DNA from 4 places in the Rahnella sp. PAMC25617 genome. Region 1 is predicted to be linked to each of the others. Evidence: predicted binding sites of a transcription regulator. Region 1 holds the regulator's gene; each other region holds the start of a gene.
What was found. Region 1 encodes CRP, which controls carbon source genes, mostly activating them, when cyclic AMP is high. Its sites were predicted from a motif close to ATGTGANNNNNNTCACAT; they were not measured.
Positions count from the first base shown of each region.

Region 1 (2,207 bases):
CCGCAGACGGGCGGAAATCACCTGCGCATTACGGCGGATAACCGCTTCGGCGTGGCTTTCTTCCACCAGCTTCTGCACTTCTTCCGGCTGATGCAGGCTCACCGTGATGTGCTCCTGCAAATCAAGCGCGACCTGAAAACGCTGAAACAGTCTTTTATGGTGATGATGATGGCCGTGTTGCGGCAGCATGTGCAGTTGCTGATAGAGCAGGGCAATCAGGTCGATGACCTGCTGCTGTCGCGTCAGCAACGGGGGTAACGCGGTTTCAGGATCGGTGTGTTGCGTCAGCAGGCTGTATTTAGCTTCGAAGTAATCCGCGAGTTGCAGATAGAGCTGGCTGAGCGTTTCGCGCATCGGCTGTTCTTCCGATATGCGAAACCACGCCCAGTTAAATAATCCGTACCAGGCCGTACCGGCGGCGAAAAGCACCGGCGCCTGCCATATAGGGCGTACGCCGACCATACTCAGTGTGAAGATGGTCGCCACCAGCGCGCCGGGCAACAGCCGCGCATGCAACGGGCTGATTTCGCCGGTCACGCCAAGCAGTAATGCCAGCGACAACATGATGAGCGGCAGGGGGATGTGCCAGCTTTCCAGCATCACTTGCAGCAGAATGCTGCTCACGGCAAACAGCGTTCCGCCAATTATCAGGCGTTTGAAAAAGCGTTTGTGCGGAGTATCGAGGCCCGCGACGTTGCAGCAGGCAGGACAAAGAGAGAACAGCAGCCCCATTTGCAGATTGCCGAACAACCAGCAGATACCAACGGGCAGGCACAACACCAGCGTCTGGCGCAGCGCGTAGTTAACTTCCGGATGGTAAAACAGTCTTCGCCATAGCGTCATGGATAAAGCTTAGCCCATAAAAAAGGCGCGACAGTATTCTGCCGCGCCGATTTTTAAGGGATTAACGTGTGCCGTAAACGACAATCGTTTTACCGTGTGCCGAGATCAGACTTTGATCTTCAAGCATTTTGAGAATACGTCCGACTGTTTCACGTGAACAACCGACGATTTGGCCGATTTCCTGACGGGTGATCTTGATTTGCATCCCGTCCGGATGGGTCATCGCATCAGGCTGTTTAGCCAGATTAAGGAGAGTTTGAGCGATACGCCCTGTTACGTCGAGGAAGGCCAGGTTGCCGACTTTCTCTGACGTCACTTGCAGACGGTTTGCCATCTGCGCGGAAAGACGCATCAGAATATCCGGGTTAACCTGAATCAGCTGGCGGAATTTTTTATAAGAAATTTCAGCCACTTCACAGGCAGTTTTTGCACGAACCCACGCACTACGTTCCTGACCTTCTTCGAAGAGTCCCAGCTCGCCGATGAAGTCACCTTGGTTAAGGTAGGACAGTATCATTTCTTTGCCTTCTTCATCCTTGATAAGGACAGCAACTGACCCTTTCACGATGTAGTAAAGCGTTTCGGCTTTTTCACCCTGGTGAATCAGCGTACTTTTAGAAGGATACTTATGTATATGACAGTGAGACAGGAACCATTCAAGAGTCGGGTCTGTTTGTGGCTTGCCGAGAACCATTTGCTATTATCCTCTGTTGTTATCGCTGCCCAAAATCACAGGGCTCAGAGTTCCCTGTACGGCACTTCATAAAAAAAGCGCCCTTTCAGCATATAACTCCCCAGAAATGCTGCAAGCGGGTGTCGGAGTGAAACAGCCTGATTATTGCCGTTATCACCGTGGGTTCTGTTCTTAAACCGCGAAAACCGTCACCGCAATTCACTGGAAAGTATGTTTCGGCTTTGTTTGTAGCACAGGTTTGCAATGCTGTCTTCTGTTGTCTCGCTTCAGCATGATGGCGATCGGGTTACGTTGCCAGATTTTAGGTGGAAGGGTACTCTGGGAGCGGAATTCGACGAGTTTATTCACCGGGAGAATAGTTCATGCACGCACGCGTAAAATGGGTAGAAGGGCTGACGTTTTTAGGCGAGTCAGCGTCAGGCCACCAGATTTCTATGGATGGTAATGCGGGCGATAAAGCACCCAGCCCGATGGAAATGCTGCTGATGTCCGCAGGCGGTTGCAGCGCGATTGATGTGGTGTCTATTTTGCAAAAAGGCCGTAATGACGTGCGTGATTGTGAAGTCAAGCTGACCTCACAACGCCGCGAAGAAGCGCCGCGCCTGTTCACGCACATCAATCTGCATTTTATCGTCACCGGTAAAGATCTCACCGATAAGATTGTCGAACG
Region 1 covers NZ_JBOCUM010000019.1:204,766-206,972, forward strand. The annotation lists gene ACM615_RS22300 (YccS/YhfK family putative transporter) at 1-843, opposite strand, end outside; gene crp (cAMP-activated global transcriptional regulator CRP) at 905-1,537, opposite strand; gene ACM615_RS22310 (OsmC family protein) at 1,900-2,207, shown strand, end outside.

Region 2 (2,207 bases), on a different contig from region 1:
TTCAGGTCGCACCCAGATTACTTCCTGAAATTCTTCGTTGAACGTAATATCCCGATTAGCACTAATACAATCGAATATAAGATAAATCATGTAAATTTCTTCGGTGGTGCCGTCCGGATACGTTTTAATCCGGGTATCATCACGAAAAGTCCATGGTGTGATGTCAGTGATAATAAGTTCCTCTCCTAATTCCTCCATGATTTCGCGTCTGAGAGCAACTTCGATCGTTTCCCCAGGTTCAACTCCTCCACCAGACAGAGCCCACTGCCCCGGGAAAACCCCACGATCCGAAGCCATTTTACAAAGTAGAAACTCGCCCTCATTTTGTATAACCGGGCAAACAATTATCCTCTGCCGCATTTTCTCTCCAAATTGATTTAACCTTATTAAGTTTGTGGCTATATACGTGCAGTACTCCCTGACTGTGTAAGAGAAAAGTTCAGGAACCGTATTGCGGTACTTAATCCATCCAAGCTGCCTGAATTCTATACTGAAAAAATTTGGCTGTTCCGCACATCATCACATAAAGACTACATTATCCGGCGGACAGCCAGGCAGCATTCCCCCGACTGTAATTTTATTTCAACCTCTCCTCCGTAAACTCACTTTTCCATTCCCGTGACACGTCTGAATGCTTTTTAAGCGAAATAAGCCGGTCTGCCCAAAAATACTTTGTGATGAATATCACATTTTAATGATAAAGAATCGTTAACAAATAGTGATGTAAATCACATTTTTGACGGTGTTGCGTTTAAATAATAATCAGTGTAGCCGGGTTACAGGGTGTTTTTGTGATCATGATCACCAAAAATGAGGGGGTGGTGGCCGTATACGTGTGATCTCCGTCACGGGCTGCCGGGTGGCTACGCGAGGCCTATAATCACGTGGTAGAGTCCGCCTCGCAGACAGCAATTCGACGGACGGATTTTTAAAGCAGTGGCACAAAAACCGAAATAACCGTCACCGATAATTAACTGATATCACGCGCTCTATTGTCAGCGCGTATCAATAGGGGTGCGTTTTATGTTTTCACCAGACGTTAAGATCAAAGTTCAAAACTTTGGTCGCTTCCTGAGTAACATGGTAATGCCCAACATCGGCGCGTTTATCGCCTGGGGTATCATTACTGCTCTGTTCATTCCTACCGGCTGGATCCCTAATGAAACATTAGCGAAGCTGGTTGGCCCGATGATCACTTATCTGCTGCCATTGCTCATCGGTTATACCGGTGGTCGTCTGGTCGGTGGTGACCGTGGTGGTGTGGTCGGCGCAATCACCGTTATGGGTGTTATCGTTGGTGCGGATATGCCAATGTTCCTCGGCGCAATGATTGCAGGTCCGCTGGGCGGCTGGTGCATCAAGCGTTTCGACCGCTGGGTTGACGGTAAAATCAAAAGCGGCTTCGAGATGCTGGTTAACAACTTCTCTGCCGGTATTATCGGTATGCTGCTGGCGATCCTGGCCTTCCTGGCGATTGGTCCGCTGGTAGAAGCGCTGTCTAAAGTGCTGGCTGCAGGCGTGCACATCATGGTTATTCATAACCTGTTGCCGCTGGCCTCTATCTTTGTTGAACCGGCGAAAATCCTGTTCCTCAACAACGCCATCAACCACGGTATCTTCTCTCCGCTGGGTATCCAGCAGGCGACTGAAACCGGTAAATCAATCTTCTTCCTGATCGAAGCGAACCCGGGTCCGGGTATGGGCGTCCTGATGGCGTACATGTTCTTCGGTCGTGGCAGCGCTAAGCAATCTGCTGGCGGCGCGGCAATCATCCACTTCCTGGGTGGTATCCACGAAATTTACTTCCCATACGTTCTGATGAACCCGCGCCTGTTACTTGCGGTCATTCTGGGCGGTATGACTGGCGTGTTTACCCTGACCCTGCTGAACGGCGGTCTGGTGTCTCCGGCTTCTCCGGGTTCCATCCTGGCCGTGCTGGCGATGACGCCAAAAGGTGCGTACTTCGCTAATATCGCGGCCATCGTGGCAGCCTTTGCGGTGTCCTTCGTTATCTCTGCTTTGTTGCTGAAAACCACCAAAGCGAAAGACGGCGACGACCTGGACGAAGCAACACGCCGTATGCAGGACATGAAAGCCCAGTCTAAAGGCGGCAAACCTGCTGTTGCAGGCGTAGCGGGCGACCTGTCTACCGTACGTAAAATCATCGTAGCCTGCGACGCCGGTATGGGTTCCAGCGCAATGGGTGC
Region 2 covers NZ_JBOCUM010000001.1:94,929-97,135, reverse strand. The annotation lists gene nudI (nucleoside triphosphatase NudI) at 1-360, opposite strand, end outside; gene ACM615_RS00430 (PTS mannitol transporter subunit IICBA) at 1,024-2,207, shown strand, end outside.
Region 2: ACM615_RS00430 (PTS mannitol transporter subunit IICBA) is a predicted target of CRP. The motif match lies at 790-807, and genes of this name have one in related genera.

Region 3 (2,207 bases), on a different contig from region 1:
CAGTGAGGGTGATAAGTTGTGAGTCATACCTTCGTCGATACGCACTGCCATTTCGATTTTCCGCCGTTTACCGGCGCGGAAGCCGAAAGTTTGCGTCTCGCCGGAGAAGCGGGCGTCCGGCATATCATCGTTCCGTCGGTTACGTCAGATCGATTCCGCGGCATTCTCTCACTGGCAAAAAAATTCCCGCAGCTGCACGCGGCGCTGGGTTTACATCCCCTTTATATCAGCGAGCACAAAGACAGTTGCCTGGAATTACTGGATTCATTGCTGACTCACCGGGATCCGCACCTGGTGGCGGTCGGTGAAATCGGGCTGGATTTATACATGGAAACGCCGCGATTTGAGCAACAACAGCGGGTGCTCAAAGCGCAATTCGCCATGGCAAAGCGTGAAATGCTGCCGGTGATTCTGCATTCGCGGCGCAGTCACGATCAGCTGGCGGCAATGTTACGGCAGGCTAAATTGCCTGCTGCCGGCGTGGTACATGGCTTTGCGGGCAGTCTTTCGCAGGCGCAGGCGTTTATCAAACTGGGTTTTGCGATAGGCGTGGGCGGCACTATCAGTTATGAACGCGCGCAGAAAACCCGTCATGTGATGGCGCAATTACCGCTTTCTTCTTTGCTTCTGGAAACCGATGCGCCAGATATGCCGTTGCAGGGTTTTCAGGGCCAGCCCAATCGTCCGGAGCGTGCTGCTAACGTGTTCGACATACTGTGCAGCCTGCGCAGTGAAACCCCAGAACAGATTGCCGCCGCATTGCTCGACAACACCCGTCGTATCTTCAATTTATCCGCTTTGTAATCCGTCCCCTCCTGGTTTTGTGATTTAAATAACATTCCTATTTACCTTTCATGCTTTTCTTTAAAAGGGTTTCTTCAGGCTATGTAATTTATGTTCTCTTTAAAATGTTATTATTATAACATTGCTCGTAAGATCGCCGGTCGGTGATCGCTGTATATCCGTGCGCACTCCGTTTGTCATGAATCGGGTATACACTCTTATCTGGACCAAATACTGAGCATAACGCCAGTGAAATGTGATTTAGATCTCATTTCACTAAGCAACGTTGCAAACGGTTTTCATTTTGTGTGAAATACTGCACACAGGAACCTGATGTGACGTGTTCAAATAGTCACAACGACTTGGCGTCAGCCAATCAAAGCGCGGTGAGAAGGATCTCAGTTGCCGCGTAAGCCACGACACGCTGCTTACGCACGCTATCTTCAAGGAACCAAGTCCGCTCGCCAACCGTGCAGAATTCATTTCCCGTCGATAACCGCCGGAACGAATTCATGACTGTATGCTCAGTTCTGGCCGGTCGCTGGAATTGAAAATTGTTGGAGAGTTATATGACCGATTTAACCGCCGCAGCGCAACGTGCGCTGAACCTGATGGATTTAACCACCCTGAACGAAGACGACACTGATGCAAAAGTGATCGCGCTTTGTCACCAGGCGAAAAGCCCGGCAGGTAACACCGCTGCTGTCTGTATTTATCCTCGTTTTATTCCTGTTGCCCGCAAAACTCTGCGTGAGCAAGGTACGCCTGATATCCGCATTGCGACTGTCACTAACTTCCCGCACGGTAACGATGATCTTGATATTGCGCTGGCAGAAACCCGCGCGGCGATCGCTTACGGTGCCGATGAAGTTGACGTGGTATTCCCGTACCGCGCACTGATCGCCGGTAACGAGCAGATCGGTTTTGAGATGGTCAAACAGTGCAAAGAAGCCTGTGCTGCGGCCAACGTTCTGCTGAAAGTGATCATCGAAACCGGTGAACTGAAGCAAGATGCGCTGATCCGCAAAGCCTCCGAGATCGCGATTAAAGCGGGCGCTGACTTCATCAAAACCTCTACCGGTAAAGTGCCTGAAAACGCCACTTTGCACAGCGCTGAACTGATGATGAGCGTGATTGCTGAAATGGGCGTCGGCAAAGCCGTTGGTTTCAAACCGGCCGGTGGCGTGAAAACCGCTGAAGATGCTGCGCAATATCTGGCACTGGCTGACCGCCTGCTGGGCCGTGAATGGGCTGACGCACGTCACTTCCGTTTCGGTGCTTCCAGCCTGCTGGCAAGCCTGCTGACCACATTGGGTCACGCTGGCCAGAAAGCCACCAGCAGCTATTAATCACTGTTGTTATGCCTGTGCCGTGGCGCTGTTTTACAGCGTCCGGTACTGGCGTTCACATTTAGCGTTCAGCTC
Region 3 covers NZ_JBOCUM010000017.1:43,129-45,335, forward strand. The annotation lists gene ACM615_RS19425 (patatin-like phospholipase family protein) at 1-22, shown strand, start outside; gene ACM615_RS19430 (TatD family hydrolase) at 19-804, shown strand; gene deoC (deoxyribose-phosphate aldolase) at 1,353-2,132, shown strand.
Region 3: deoC (deoxyribose-phosphate aldolase) is a predicted target of CRP. The motif match lies at 1,090-1,107, and genes of this name have one in related genera.

Region 4 (2,207 bases), 120 kb from region 1:
TGAACTGCTGGGCATTCCACTCAGGTGATTCACGGTTAATCCGGTGGCATTCAGCGTTGCACCCGTATTGACTTCAACGGCATTATCCGCATTATTGGAATTAATAGTGGTGTTGAGCATATTTGCCGTGGCATTATCATTTATCACCACGGCGGCACTGTTGGAGTTTATCGTTGCTTCATTAATATTTAATACGCTGTTTTCATCCTGAACTGTGATGGCATGCGAAATACCGGTCAGGGTGCTGTTGTGATTAATAACAGAATCTTTTCCGATATTAATAATACCGCCGTTTTGTGCAGTAAGGGAGGAGCCAAGCTGGCTACCCGTGGCGTTAAACTGGTTAGCCAGTAAAGTCAGTTCTGCGCCATTATTTACCAGTATGCCATATTTTATCAAAGGGTTATCAGCAACAATGTTTTCGTTATCCTTCGTGGATAAGGTCAGCTTTTGATTGTTCGTGAGTAACAGCGGCAAGGTGTAATTTGCCGCGCTGGCGCTCATGACGGCAATATTGGGCAGACAACATGCCAGCAGAATAAAACGGGTTATTTGACTGTATTTAAACGCCGGCATCGGGCATTCCTCAAAAAAACAGGGGGTGAATGCCGGACAATGTATTCATTAATCTTCAATGGATAAAATCATTCAATATCAATTTTTAACTGAACGCAGGGAATGATATTAATCGGATTTAGTTTTTATTTATGACAACGTAAAATATTTTATTGATACGTCATCTCATGCTGCGGTGATAATTGTTATTCTTTTTCCCTGTAGCCACACTTTTTTCCTGCGCGAATGACATTTGCTCAAAATGTGAAACATTTCACATCGCCGGACAATCTCCGTGAAATTTTATGAACAGGCTCGCACATTTCTGCGGAAACCGTGGAAACCGGTTTCCATAACGCCTCAAATACCTTCAGCAAGCAGAAACGGGCAGAACATAAATCATCTGGGAGTGAAGCAAAATGAAAAGAATCATGCTTTGTTGTTCGGCGGGGATGTCGACCAGTTTGTTAGTGCGCAAAATGAAAGAAGTGGCGGCAGAGCGCGGCGAAGAAGTGCAGATCGACGCGTTCGGTGCCAGCGAATTTGACGAAAAATTCCGCGACTATCAGGTCGTGCTGCTCGGGCCGCAGGTGCGTTACATGCAGGCTGATTTATCCAAAAGAGCCGCAGAATTTAATATTCCGGTCGAAACCATCAACATGATGGATTACGGCATGCAGCGCGGCGACAACGTGCTCGACTTCGCTTACGGCCTGATCGCACAGGAAGGAAGCCGCGTATGAGTGGCCTTTATCAGGCGATGGTTAACGTCATCGAAAAACACATCACGCCACTGGCGGGGAGCGTCGGTCAGCAGCGGCATGTGATCGCCATTCGTGACGGGTTTATCGCGGCGTTGCCTTTCATGATTATCGGCTCATTCATGCTGGTGTTTATCTTCCCGCCTTTCTCGCCGGACACCACCTGGGGTTTCGCGCGCGGCTGGCTGGATTTGTCGCTGAAATACCGCGAGCAGCTGATGCTGCCCTGGTATCTGAGCATGGGCGTGATGACATTTTTCATCTCGGTGGGCATCGGCGCAAGTCTCGGTAAACACTATAAACTCGACCCGATCATGACCGGCTTGCTGGCGTTTATGGCGTTCCTGCTGGTGGCGGCGCCGTATCATGACAAACAAATCTCGACGCAGTATTTCTCCGGCGAAGGTATCTTCACTGCGATCCTGACGGCGATTTATGCCGCGGAAGTGTATGCGCTGCTCAAACGCCGCAACATCACTATCCGTCTGCCGAAAGAAGTGCCGACCGGCGTGGCGCGTTCGTTTGAAATTCTCATTCCGGTGGTGGTGATCGTCGCTACGCTGCATCCGCTGAATCTGTTTATTCAGTCCACCACTGGCATGATTATTCCTGAAGCCATAATGCATTTGCTGGCACCGCTGGTTTCCGCATCCGATTCTTTGCCGGCAATTTTGATTTCGGTGTTTATCTGTCAGGTGCTGTGGTTTGCAGGCATTCACGGTGCGCTGATTGTGACCGGCATCATGAACCCGTTCTGGATGACCAATCTGGCGCTGAACCAGACGGCGTTACAGAACGGCGAGCCGCTGCCACATATCTATCTGCAAGGATTCTGGGATCACTATCTGCTGATTGGCGGCGTCGGCTCGACCCTGCCGCTGGCGATCCTGC
Region 4 covers NZ_JBOCUM010000019.1:86,441-88,647, forward strand. The annotation lists gene ACM615_RS21810 (autotransporter outer membrane beta-barrel domain-containing protein) at 1-576, opposite strand, end outside; gene ACM615_RS21815 (PTS sugar transporter subunit IIB) at 975-1,298, shown strand; gene ACM615_RS21820 (PTS sugar transporter subunit IIC) at 1,295-2,207, shown strand, end outside.
Region 4: ACM615_RS21815 (PTS sugar transporter subunit IIB) is a predicted target of CRP. The motif match lies at 818-835, and genes of this name have one in related genera.